One region of the Lysinibacillus sp. CTST325 genome, then DNA from elsewhere that is predicted to be linked to it. Evidence: predicted binding sites of a transcription regulator. Region 1 holds the regulator's gene; each other region holds the start of a gene.

Region 1 (4,271 bases):
ACGTGTACCTATGAAGGAGTCCATTGTGCGTCCACCCTCGCATTGCACTTCTTGTAAGAGACAGTTGACGGCGCTTGATTTGGTGCCTGTTTTGTCTTATTTATTTTTAGGTGGAAAATGCCGTAGCTGTGGGCAAAAAATTTCTTGGATTTATCCACTGATGGAACTTATAGCAGGCCTATTAGTTGCTTTTGCTTATTGGAAATTAGGCTTTAATGCAGAATTTTTTGTAGCGCTATTATTAATTTCATTATTAGTCATTATTGTTGTGTCGGATTTTGCGTATATGCTTATTCCCGATAAGGTGCTATTATTCTTTTTACCATTACTAGTTTTTGGACGCGTGCTAGCTCCTTTGTCTCCGTGGTGGGATAGTATAGTTGGTGCTGTCGTAGGTTTTGGCATATTATATTGTATAGCTGTTCTATCAAGAGGTGGAATGGGTGGTGGCGATATTAAATTATTCTTTTTACTTGGTCTCGTACTCGGGACAATACATACAATTCTGACGCTATTTGTAGCGGCAGTAATTGGTATGATTGTTGGCATAGTTATATTAAAGGTACGCGGACAGGGAAGGGAAACACCTATACCATTCGGACCTTCTATTGCTCTAGCAGCTATTATTGTCTATTTCTATGGGGATGCGTTGATGAATTGGTATCTTGGGTTTTGGTAATTAATCAGTGATGGATTCTTTCAATGATTAATAGTCTTCACCAATTAGGTTTTTACAGGCAGTTAATGCAAGATAAAGATCATGGAGGGGATAGGATGAAACCAATTATCGGTATAACGGCTTTTGCGGAGGATGATTTGTCCTCAAGATTAAATGCTGCTTATAGCAAAAGTATAATTGAAGCAGGGGGAGTTCCACTTATAATTCCAATTGGCGTTGAAGAGGATGTAGCACAAATTTTATCGTTGACGGACGGATTATTACAATCGGGTGGCTATGATGTACATCCATTCCTCTTTGACGCAGAACCTACACCAAAATTAGGGAAGGTTCATCCTGAACGAGATTCAGTGGAGCTTGCTTTAATTAATGCAGCCTATATTCGGAAAATGCCGATTCTCGGAATCTGTCGAGGGCTTCAAATACTAAATGTTGCGTTTGGAGGCACAGTCTATCAGGATATTGAAAGTGAGTATCATAGTAAAAAATTAATAAAGCATGTGCAACAAGCAGCACGAGGTGTTACAACACATTATGTTAATTTAACACCTGATACATTATTAAAAACGATTATTGAGGAAGAAAAAATTGCTGTGAATTCATTTCATCATCAGGCAATAAACGTAGTAGCAGAAAAGTTGAAAGTGGTAGCAAAATCAAGTGATGGTATCGTTGAAGCGGTAGTGCATGATGATTTACCATTTTGTCTAGCAGTACAATGGCACCCTGAAGAGCTAGCCATTGCAGGAGATGAAGTATCAAAGAATCTATTTGCAGCATTTGTAAAGGCAAGTTTGAAATTTAAAGTAGAGGCGTAAAACTTTATAAGCGTTAATTTTTTATCCAAGGCTAAGAAAACCTTGGTGAATTTGAATACATTGTTAGGTGTAAGGAATCCATTTTAAAGTGGGTTCTTTTTTAGTGTATAAAATAACACTCAAAACATAAGAAAAAGAGGTATATGCTCATATGTGAACATAATATCCTCTTTATATACTTTAATATTGAGATACTTTTAATGTACACGACGATAAAGACCTACAACTTGTCCCAAAATAGAAACTTGCTCTACAATAATTGGCTCCATTGTTGGGTTTTCAGGCTGTAAACGAAAATGATTTTTTTCCTTGAAGAAACGCTTTACAGTTGCTTCATCCTCTTCAGTCATTGCTACGACAATATCACCATTATCAGCAGTTGATCTTTGTTTAACAATCACTAAATCTCCGTCTAAAATGCCAGCTTCAATCATTGATTCACCCATAATTTCTAGCATAAATAATTGATCTTCACTCGTACCATAAATATCTGGTAGTGGGAAATACTCATCGATATTTTCAATAGCAGTTATTGGAGAACCCGCAGTAACCTTCCCAACTAGTGGGACATGTATAACTTGTTGCTTTTGAATAGAATCCTCTGGCTCTAGAATTTCAATAGCGCGTGGTTTAGTTGGATCGCGTCGAATTAAGCCCTTTTGCTCTAAACGAGCTAAATGCCCATGAACTGTTGAGCTTGAAGCAAGTCCAACTGCCTCACCAATCTCACGTACAGACGGTGGATACCCTTTTGTTCGTACTTCTTCTTTAATGAATTCTAATATGGCCTCTTGTCTTTTCGAAACTTTTTTCATAATTGCTCACCTCTTTTTTTAATCATTTTACTTATTAATAGTATAACAGAATGCGAACACTTAAGCAAACATAGGTTCGAAAAGTGTTTGACAAAAACGTTTGTTCGTATTAATATGAGAACATATATTCCGAACAAACATTCTAGAAAAGGGGTTTTAAACATGAACTGGTTAAAGAAAAATCCACATATTACAATTTTATTAGGAGCTTGTCTACTTTTTGCAGCATACCTTTTTATAACAGACCCAGGCGATGTAACGTACACAGAAATTGAAATCGCTCATGGTGATAGCTTATGGTCGTTAGCCGATCAATACCGTGGTAAAATGAAAACGGATGAATGGATTAAGCTTGTGAAAACAGAAAATGAATTATCGAACGTACAAATTATTGCAGGTAAATCCCTAGTGATTCCAGTAGTGGGTGACCAATCCTATCCTATAAATTCAATTGAAATTGCGAGAAACGAAAAATGAAAATGAATCAACAATCGGCTGTTGTCTATTGCCGTGTGAGTACAGAAAAAGAGACACAAAGTTCCTCGTTAGAGCGTCAGCAAGAGGAGTTGATGCGCTATGCTAAAGAGCAGGGCTATGAAGTCAAGCGTGTTTTTAAGGACAAGCATAGTGGCTATGATGTGGAACGTGAAGGTTTACTAGAAATGCTCGATTTCATTAAAGAAAAAGAAATAAATGCATTATTTGTGCAGGATGAAACACGCTTAGGGCGTGGAAATGCTCGAATGGCAGTATTGCATTTATTGCAGAAAACTGAAACTGATGTTTTTTCTATGCGAGACGAGGGACCTTTACAATTAAATGAAATGGATACGATGCTTCTAGAAATTTTAGCAATCGTTGAGGAGTACCAGCGCAGAATCCATAATGCTAAAATACGTCGTGGTATGCGTCGTGCCGTTGAAAATGGCTATCGCCCTGAAAACAATTTATCTAACCGTGGAAATCCAAATGGTCAAGAACGTAAGGATGTCCCTGTAGACGAAATTGTCAACCTACGTCATCGAGGCTTCACCTTTGAGGAAATCGCTATGACTCTTAGAGGTCTAGGCTTTGAAGTAAGCAAAGCTACAGTCCATAGGAGATATCGGGAACATCAAGAGGAAAGCGAGCAAAACAAAGTGACGTTTTAATCAGTGGGAGTTTTATCGTCCCGCTGATTTTTTACTTTTTAAAGGTTTTAAGCTCCTAATGTGACGAATAGAAACGGCGAAGTAATGGATAGGATCGTCAAAATGATGGATAGAACGTCGATAGCGGCGGATAGGATTCAATCGAAAATAAAAAATAAGAGAAGTAGTGATTTCTACCTCTCTTCCTCATAAATTCATAATGTTGAAAAAAACTTATATCATCTATTATTAATTAGCGCTATTTCATTATCCTCGGTACCAATTTTCATCAAAAGAGAGATGCAGGGCTTTACCCACAGTAATGCCAAATTGTATAAAACCTCTACCTCTTGCAGTTATGATGTTGCCATCTTGTACAACTAGGTCTTCAGAGAAATGACTAAGATCAAAGAAACCTAGCTTTTCCATACCCTCCGGAGATAATCCTACAGTATATTTGATGTTCTTTAATACTCCAGCTTTTGCTAAAAGAGTTGGACTGCTAGAGATACTGGCAATGAGAGCTTTTTTGGCATTCACATGACTAATAAAATTAATTAGTTCTTGCTCATGTATTAATAAAGTTATATCCATACACCCTGGTAATATTAAGCTATCAATTTCGTCAAGATTAACTTCACTTATTTGTGTATCGGCTATACAAGATAACCCAGATTCCCCTTTAATTTTTTCACTGTTTAATCCAACAGTTATAACGGGTTTATTTCCTTGCATTAATATTGATAATGCTACACTCAATTCATATTCACTAAACTGGGGATACAATAATACAGCAGTTTTTTTCATAAATTTCTCCCTCTATTTTAAA
Region 2 (4,271 bases), on a different contig from region 1:
ACATTATGTCGTCATAGGTTCAGTTGAATGCTCAGCAAATAATACGATGACACCCTGTTCAACGAGATGAGCATAGTAAGCTGTTTGACCTTCTGTAAGATCAAATCGCTTAAATCCTTCTTTTACAGCCGATTCACCGGTAAACCAAGACTTAATTTGATCAACCCAATTCCCAACCTCCTGTGTTTTAACATTTGCATCCCATTTTACACCTTCAAATTTACTTGGATCCTTTGCAATAACGTAAATATCCTCTATATGATATGCATCTAATCGCATACTTTCTAAAATATGAAGCATTTCTTCCCTTGTATGGGCCACTTCAATTTTTGGGTTTTGTTCATTTATCATGCTCAATTCCTCCTAATTTGTATGGCTTACTTGGTATATACCCTTCCTATTCCAGAAAAAAACCTTTTTACCTATTCTTTTAACGAACTGTAATATTTGTAGTATCTTTGTGATACATCTTCACCTTTTGAAACATTGCTCTTAAACTTACATGAAATATCAAAAAATAGGCAACGGAAGTGAATTAAGAAATCCCATCGCCTATCATTTAATTGTGGTTATTGATGTCCGAGGAAGGCTTTCAGCATCCATGTATGCTTTTCTAGGGACTGATACATAGCATTTAGTATATCCTCTGTTCGATCGTCCCCTTCTTCTGCCGCAAGCTCCATTGTTGAATTTAAAGCTTTCATAAGTGTTTGGAAATCGGCAATGGTTGTAGCCACCATTTCCTCTGTCGTCTCATTCCCTTTTGCTTCCTCTACAAAGGACAGCTCAAGATGTTCTTTTAACGTAGCAACTGGTTTTCCATCTTTCGAAAGAATACGTTCTGCAATTTCATCTAGATTTAACGTTGTTTCATTATATAATTCTTCAAATTTTGCATGTAGTGTAAAGAAAGCATTCCCCGTCACATACCAATGATAATTGTGCAATTTCGTATAAAGTACAGACCATGTAGCGACAAGTTTATTCAATTGTTTGTTTAAGTTTTGTGACATTATTTCTCCTCCAATGTGCCAGTTTGTTCTAGCCATTAGTATGCGTTGCAAAGTATGCTTGCTATACACACATTTTTTCATTGAAAAAAATTCTAAGGTCATCTGTAGATACAAAAAAATACAAAACCAAAACATTTTCCGCTACATAGCCAGTCCTAAAAAACAGATGGATTACATCAATTGGACGTTTAAAAATCACAACAAACATAATAAGAGATTGTCATTATAATTAGGTTACTTTAGTTCCTTACGAATTTCTTTTATTTTTGTCACTGGAAGTTTTGAAACCTCAGCAATCCACTCATCGTCCGCACCCGTTTCAATCAAACCACTGATTATTTGTTTAATGGTTTGTTCAATTCCTTGTTCAATTCCTTGTTCAATTCCTTGTTCAATTCCTTCCTGTCTTTCTAATTCCAAAACTCCAGCAAGTGTCAGATGCAAAATCTCTTCCTCCCCTCTTTTCCCTTTCAGATCTCTTCCAAGCTGCCCAAACATATTTTTTGTAGTTTCATTTGTTTATCAACATTAGTGTTTAGATCTAATACTTTTTAATTATTTTAGTTCCTTACGAACTTCTTTTATCTTTGTCACCGGAAGCTTTGAAACTTCTGCAATCCACTCATCGTCAGCACCCGTTTCAATCAAACCACTGATTATTTGTTTAATGGTTTGTTCAATTCCTTGTTCAATTCCTTGTTCAATTCCTTCCTGTCTTTCTAATTCCAAAACTCCAGCAAGTGTCGGCGGTAAATCTTCTTTATTTAGATGCAAAATTTCTTCCTCCCCTTTAATTTCGTCTTTTACATCTCTTAAAAGCTGCTCAGACATAGATTTTGGTATCTTTAATAAATAATCAATAAAGTAAAGAAGCGCACGTATCTCGGTGCGTTCAACATTACTTAATAACCATACTTCTCTTAGTAATGCTCTTTTGTAAGCACTACGATGGCTCATTTCGTTTTTTGTTTGATTTAAATAAATTGATGCTAGTAAAGCTTTACTAAACAACTTCGGTGATTTTTTCAATTCTTCTTCATCAAAATCTGACACGACAAACTTGTTAAATGTATAAGTTATTTCTGTACCATAATACTTTTCATGATACTGATTCGTGCTTTTGGTACTCGTATCTGTAAAAATGGCAATTGCCACAATCTTCTTACCATAACGATCACTGATACGATAAAAATACTCAAACATTCGCTTCGCAAAATGCACTTCATCTACTGCTTGTATCTCTGTATGGACAAGGATCCATTGCTCTGCCCCACTCTTTAGATGAACCTTCGCAATTTGATCAGCTACCTTGCGCCCTTGACGATGTTCAATAATTTCTTTGAAAAGCTCTTGCTGTAAAAACTCCACTTGCATAGAAAAATCCACTTCTGCATGTAAGTCTGGCAAAAAGAACAACAAAAAATCTTCAAACAAATCCGCAATCAACTTCTTCCATAGATTATCTTGATTCACTTGACTAAGCTTATACACATCTGGTTTCTCCCAAACTAACTGCATTATAACTACATCCCCCCTTTAACTTTAAATCCATTATAGCTATTACGAACATAAGTTTCTACTCTATTGTTATATTTTTAAGAACATTGAAACTATTTTCTATAATTATTTCACTTTCCGAAATAGTTTCGTTATAATGGAATCACTTACTAAAAAGGGGTGTTAATTAATGGAGGTATTGCCATTACGAAAAGATGTACCAGTAGAACAAACATGGGATTTAACAGTTTTACTTGAAAATGACGCGGATTTTGAACCTGCTCTAGCGAAGCTTGTGGAAGATGCAAAAAATTTCGAAAGCACATATCAAGGTACAATTACGGATGCTCAAAAGGTAATTGATGTTATAACAGCTTATGAAGTACTATATGAAAGCATAATTCCTATTGGTACTTATGCAAGTTTAAATAATCAAGCTGATCATACAGATAACGCAGCCCAAATGCGTGCTGCAAAATATGGAACAGCAGTCGGAAAAATAAGTAGTACAATTTCTTTTGTACGCAGTGAATTACTAGCACTAGATGAGTCTATTTTAGAAGAAGCTGCTACATTAAGCCCTAATTATAAAGTCTATATAGAAGAATTATTAAAACAAAAGCCTCATCAGCTACATCCAGAAGTAGAAAAAGCATTAGCTGCATTTAGTTCTACTTTTGATGCACCATATGAAACGTACAATACGACAAAGCTTGTAGATATGCATTTTGGAGAGTTTGAGGCCAATGGCGAAAAACATCCACTTAGTTTTGTATTATACGAAAATGATTGGGAGTTTGACGCTGATACAAATGTTCGCCGTGCAGCTTTCCAAGCATTTTCGAATAAGTTGCGCGATTATCAGCACACAACTGCAAAAATTTATAATACACACATTCAACAGGAAAAAACTATAGCTGATTTACGAGGTTTTGATTCTGTCATTGACTATTTATTATTTGATCAAGATGTTGATCGTACGCTTTATAATCGTCAAATAGATCTGATTACGAAAGAGCTTGCTCCACATATGCGCCGCTACGCAAAGCTTATTCAACAAGCAAACGGCATTGAAAAAATGACATTTGCTGATTTAAAGATTGCGCTTGATTCAGACTATGATCCGAAATTAACAATGGCTGAAGCAAAAGAATATGTTGAAAAAGCATTAGACGTTATGGGTGAAAGTTACAAAGAGATGCTCGAAAAGGCGTTTAACGAACGCTGGATTGATTATGCACCTAACAAAGGAAAATCGACTGGGGCATTCTGTTCAAGTCCATATGGTAGTCATCCGTATATTTTAATGTCTTGGAATGAACGTATGAATGAGGTATTCACTTTAATTCATGAGCTTGGGCACGCAGGTCATTTTGTGAATGCACATGCCCATCAATCCTATTTTAACAGTCGTCCTTCGTTATACTTTATCGAGGCACCATCAACAATGAATGAAATGCTACTAGCTAATTATTTATTAACCCATAACGATGATCTTCGCTTCAAACGTTGGGTAATTTCAAATATTGTATCCAAAACGTATTATCATAACTTCGTCACACACTTACTAGAGGCAGCTTATCAGCGAAAAGTATATGAATTAATCGACGCTGGCGAAGCTGTGAATGCTACTGTTTTAAATCAATTAAAACGCTCCGTATTAGAAGATTTCTGGGGTGACACTGTCGATATTACCGAGGGAGCAGAGCTTACTTGGATGCGCCAACCACACTATTATATGGGCCTATATCCATACACATA
Region 3 (4,271 bases), on a different contig from region 1:
TTCTACCTTCAATTCAAATATTGTATCGCGCAGCTCAGCAGCACGTTCGAAATCGAGTGCTTTTGCTGCTTCCTTCATTTCTACTTCTAGAGTAGCAAGTAACTGCTCTCTTTCCGCCTTCGTCAGCTTCTTACCTTTTGTTGCCTTCGTTACATAGGATTCTTCTTCCTCTGCCACCTGTGTCGCACGAATAACATCAGGAATTTTCTTAACAATCGTTTTCGGTGTGATGCCATGCTCTTCGTTATACGCCTTTTGCAGTGCTCGACGACGCTTCGTTTCCTCAATCGCCTTTTTCATCGAATCCGTCATATTATCTGCGTACATAATGACATGACCATTAGCATTACGAGCGGCACGTCCAATCGTTTGGATTAATGAACGCTCTGAACGTAAAAACCCTTCCTTGTCAGCATCTAAAATCGCCACAAGAGAAACCTCTGGAATATCTAGCCCTTCTCGTAATAAGTTAATGCCGATAAGAACATCGTAAGTACCTTTTCTCAGCTCGCGAATAATTTCAATTCGCTCTAGCGTCTTAATCTCAGAATGCAAGTACTCCACTTTTAAGCCCATTTCTTTCAAATAAGCTGATAAATCCTCTGACATTTTTTTCGTCAATGTTGTAACGAGCACTCGTTCATCACGAGCAATACGACCTTGAATCTCATCGATTAAATCATCAATTTGCCCTTCAATAGGACGTACTTCAATTTGTGGATCAAGGAGCCCTGTTGGTCGAATAATTTGCTGCACCATTTCTGGAGAATGCTCAAGCTCATACGGGCCAGGCGTTGCTGATACATAAATAGCTTGATGTATATGTTTCTCATATTCTTCAAAACGTAAAGGGCGGTTATCTAGTGCTGATGGCAGACGGAATCCATGCTCAACTAGCACACCTTTACGTGCTTGGTCCCCGTTATACATCCCTCGAACTTGTGGCAAAGTAACGTGACTCTCATCGACAACAAGTAAAAAATCATCAGGGAAATAATCAAGTAGCGTATATGGCGTTGCTCCCGCTTCACGCAATGTTAAATGACGCGAGTAGTTTTCGATACCTGAGCAAAAGCCCATTTCACTCATCATTTCTAAATCATAACGAGTACGTTGCTCTAAACGCTGTGCCTCCAATAATCTATCCTCTGCACGTAAAAGAGCTAAACGCTCCTCCAACTCTTTTTCAATATTTTCAATGGCTTTTCGCATTTTTTCTTCTCGTGTAACGAAGTGGGATGCCGGGAAAATAGCTACATGATCACGATCCGCTAGTATTTCTCCAGTTAACGCATCCACTTCGCGTATCCGATCGATCTCGTCCCCAAAAAATTCCACGCGGATACATTGTTCGTCACGGGATGCTGGGAATATTTCCACTACATCGCCACGTACCCGAAACGTCCCACGTGTAAAACTCACATCATTACGCTCATACTGTACATCGACCAGTTTTCGAAGCAACTGATTACGTTCAATTTCCATTCCAGTACGCACCGATACGACCATTTCACGATATTCTTCTGGAGAACCTAGACCATATATACAGGACACGGATGCAATAATAATGACATCATCACGCTCGAATAATGCAGATGTTGCCGAGTGACGCAACTTATCAATTTCATCATTAATGCTTGAATCTTTCTCGATATAAGTATCCGTCTGCGGTACATATGCCTCTGGCTGAAAGTAATCATAGTAGCTGACAAAGTATTCAACTGCATTATTAGGGAAGAACTCTTTAAACTCACTATATAATTGACCCGCTAGTGTTTTATTGTGTGCCATAATAAGTGTCGGTTTTTTCACCTGTTTAATGACATTAGAGATCGTAAACGTTTTTCCTGTTCCTGTAGCACCGAGCAACGTTTGATGACGTTTACCTGCACGTACACCCTCCACTAATTCCGCAATTGCCTGTGGCTGATCTCCATTAGGCGTATATGGCGCTTGTAAATCAAATGTTTGCACACATGTCCCCGTCCTTTCCTACCAATTTGATACATATATTTTAGCATAGCATTATTAAAATTTCGAACATTTAACGAACGAATGTTTGTAAAAATTTTTCCGTTTGCTATATTTAAGGTGATTACGATAGAACGTACGTACTAATGACAACGTATCTATAAATAGATTACCCTTTCCAAATGTTAGCTAATCGAGATAGGACGATGTAAATGCATTACCTTAGAGGGGATTCGATTCCCGTAGATCTGATCTACTGGAACGAAAATAGCAAAAAAATCCCGCCCTCCAATAAGCGGAGAGCGGGCTCGTCATATTATTCACTTGCTTCTTGATGTAAAGTTACTAGTTCGGCTGCGTATAGATGAAATGCCTTTTCATCTTTTTCATCGAGTGCTCTATCTATCAGAACCATGAGCTGCTCTTCACGATGCATACGCTGGATATGATTTAAAAATAAATCTAAATAAATCTCGTTTAATAATTTCTCTGCCTCATCAACTTTCTTTGACTGACCAACGGCTTTTAGAAAATCTGTATACGAATAATATTTATCCAACGATCTCACCTCGATCCTTTTCTAAATTATAAGAAAATTGAAATTAAAATGCAATGCATAAGAACTGAAAATCACTTCGATTTACTATTAATCTCGTGCAATTTCAAGCAATTTCTCTATACAATCGCTTGATATATCAATGATTTTCTCCCTTTATCTATATTTTCAGAATTTAATTTTATGTTCTACACTTCAATAACAAATAGAAAAAGGAGGTTTACATAGATGTCAGCAAACTACATCAATGGATATTTAATGTCTTTCAACACCTATTTACTTCAGCCAATGCAGTATGACTCTAAAATTTTCACACGGGTAATTGATAAGCATAATGAAATTATCGTCACACGGAAACCAATGCATATATTACGAAAATCTTGTATTTCACTAGGAACAACCTATGAAGCAGCAAGACAATCCGCCAAACGCTTTTTTGGCAATCAACATAAGCTTCCAATCGTTGTTGCTTATGATTATGGTTATCCTTGTATTTTTCTACCAACGTATTCTCCAAACTCTAACCACAATATTTGGATTGGACTTCACGCCATTTCGAATATTGTACCGAGTAAAATAGGCTGTATCGTTACACTGAAAAATGATCAACAGATTGAACTTCCTATTCAATATGCTTCGATTAGCAAGCAATTTGTCAATGCATCGATGCTCTATAAACATTACATGAATGAACGTAAGGAGATTAGCCAAGACACTCCGTATCATCCCCCTTTTTAATTTGAATGACCTATCAAACTAAAAAACCCCTCAAAAGCACAATTTCCATGTGCCTCTGAGGGGCTTTCATTACCCGATTTTCGAACGTAAATATGCATTAATGAATGGATCTACATCACCATCCATCACCGCACCTACATTACCTGTTTCTTCATTTGTACGATGATCCTTTACCATTGAATATGGATGGAATACATATGAACGAATTTGTGAGCCCCAGCCGATTTCCTTCTGTTCACCACGGATTTCATCTAGCTGTGCCTGCTGCTTTTCGATCTCTAATTGATAGAGTTTCCCTTTTAACATCGTCATGGCTTTTTCACGGTTTTTAATTTGTGAACGTTCTGCCTGACATTGTACGACTGTACCAGTTGGAGTGTGCGTAATACGAACAGCTGAATCTGTCGTATTAATGTGCTGACCACCTGCACCTGTTGCACGATACGTATCAATTTTTAAATCCTCTGTACGAATATCAATTTCAATATTGTCATCGAATTCAGGCATAACATCACAAGAAACGAACGATGTATGACGACGACCCGAAGAGTCAAATGGTGAAATACGTACTAAACGATGGACACCTTTTTCTGCTTGCAAATAGCCGTAAGCATTATGACCCTTAATGGACAATGTAACAGATTTAATCCCAGCTTCATCGCCTGGAAGGTAATCAACTGTCTCGACTTTAAAGCCACGTTTTTCCGCCCAGCGCGTGTACATACGAAGCAGCATTGAGCCCCAATCCTGAGATTCCGTACCACCTGCTCCTGGATGCAGCTCTAAAATTGCATTATTTTGATCGTATGGACCGCTTAATAGTAATTGCAGCTCAAAATCGCCCATTTTTTGCTGGAATTCTACTAATTCATTGCCAAGCTCCTCCTGCAATTCTTCATCAGGCTCTTCGCGCAATAGCTCTAGCGTCATATCTAGATTCTCATATGTTTCCAATAAATCTTTATACTCATTAACAGTTGCCTTTAAGCCATTACTCTCATTAATG

The links. Region 1 encodes LexA, which represses DNA repair genes until DNA is damaged. Its sites were predicted from a motif close to CGAACATATGTTCG; they were not measured.
Region 2: ACYQ73_RS14830 (RpnC/YadD family protein) is a predicted target of LexA. The motif match lies at 2,577-2,590, and genes of this name have one in related genera.
Region 3: uvrB (excinuclease ABC subunit UvrB) is a predicted target of LexA. The motif match lies at 2,049-2,062, and genes of this name have one in related genera.

What each region holds. Positions count from the first base shown of each region.
Region 1 covers NZ_BAAFHO010000001.1:429,363-433,633, reverse strand. The annotation lists gene ACYQ73_RS02250 (prepilin peptidase) at 1-679, shown strand, start outside; gene ACYQ73_RS02245 (gamma-glutamyl-gamma-aminobutyrate hydrolase family protein) at 775-1,497, shown strand; gene lexA (transcriptional repressor LexA) at 1,695-2,312, opposite strand; gene yneA (cell division suppressor protein YneA) at 2,475-2,789, shown strand; gene ACYQ73_RS02230 (YneB family resolvase-like protein) at 2,786-3,463, shown strand; gene ACYQ73_RS02225 (DJ-1/PfpI family protein) at 3,710-4,249, opposite strand.
Region 2 covers NZ_BAAFHO010000005.1:296,550-300,820, forward strand. The annotation lists gene ACYQ73_RS14815 (general stress protein) at 4-351, opposite strand; gene ACYQ73_RS14820 (Dps family protein) at 570-1,013, opposite strand; gene ACYQ73_RS14825 (hypothetical protein) at 1,248-1,457, opposite strand; gene ACYQ73_RS14830 (RpnC/YadD family protein) at 1,569-2,531, opposite strand; gene pepF (oligoendopeptidase F) at 2,701-4,271, shown strand, end outside.
Region 3 covers NZ_BAAFHO010000004.1:12,703-16,973, forward strand. The annotation lists gene uvrB (excinuclease ABC subunit UvrB) at 1-1,974, opposite strand, end outside; gene ACYQ73_RS11735 (IDEAL domain-containing protein) at 2,288-2,530, opposite strand; gene ACYQ73_RS11740 (competence protein ComK) at 2,756-3,265, shown strand; one part of gene prfB (peptide chain release factor 2) at 3,335-4,271, opposite strand, start outside.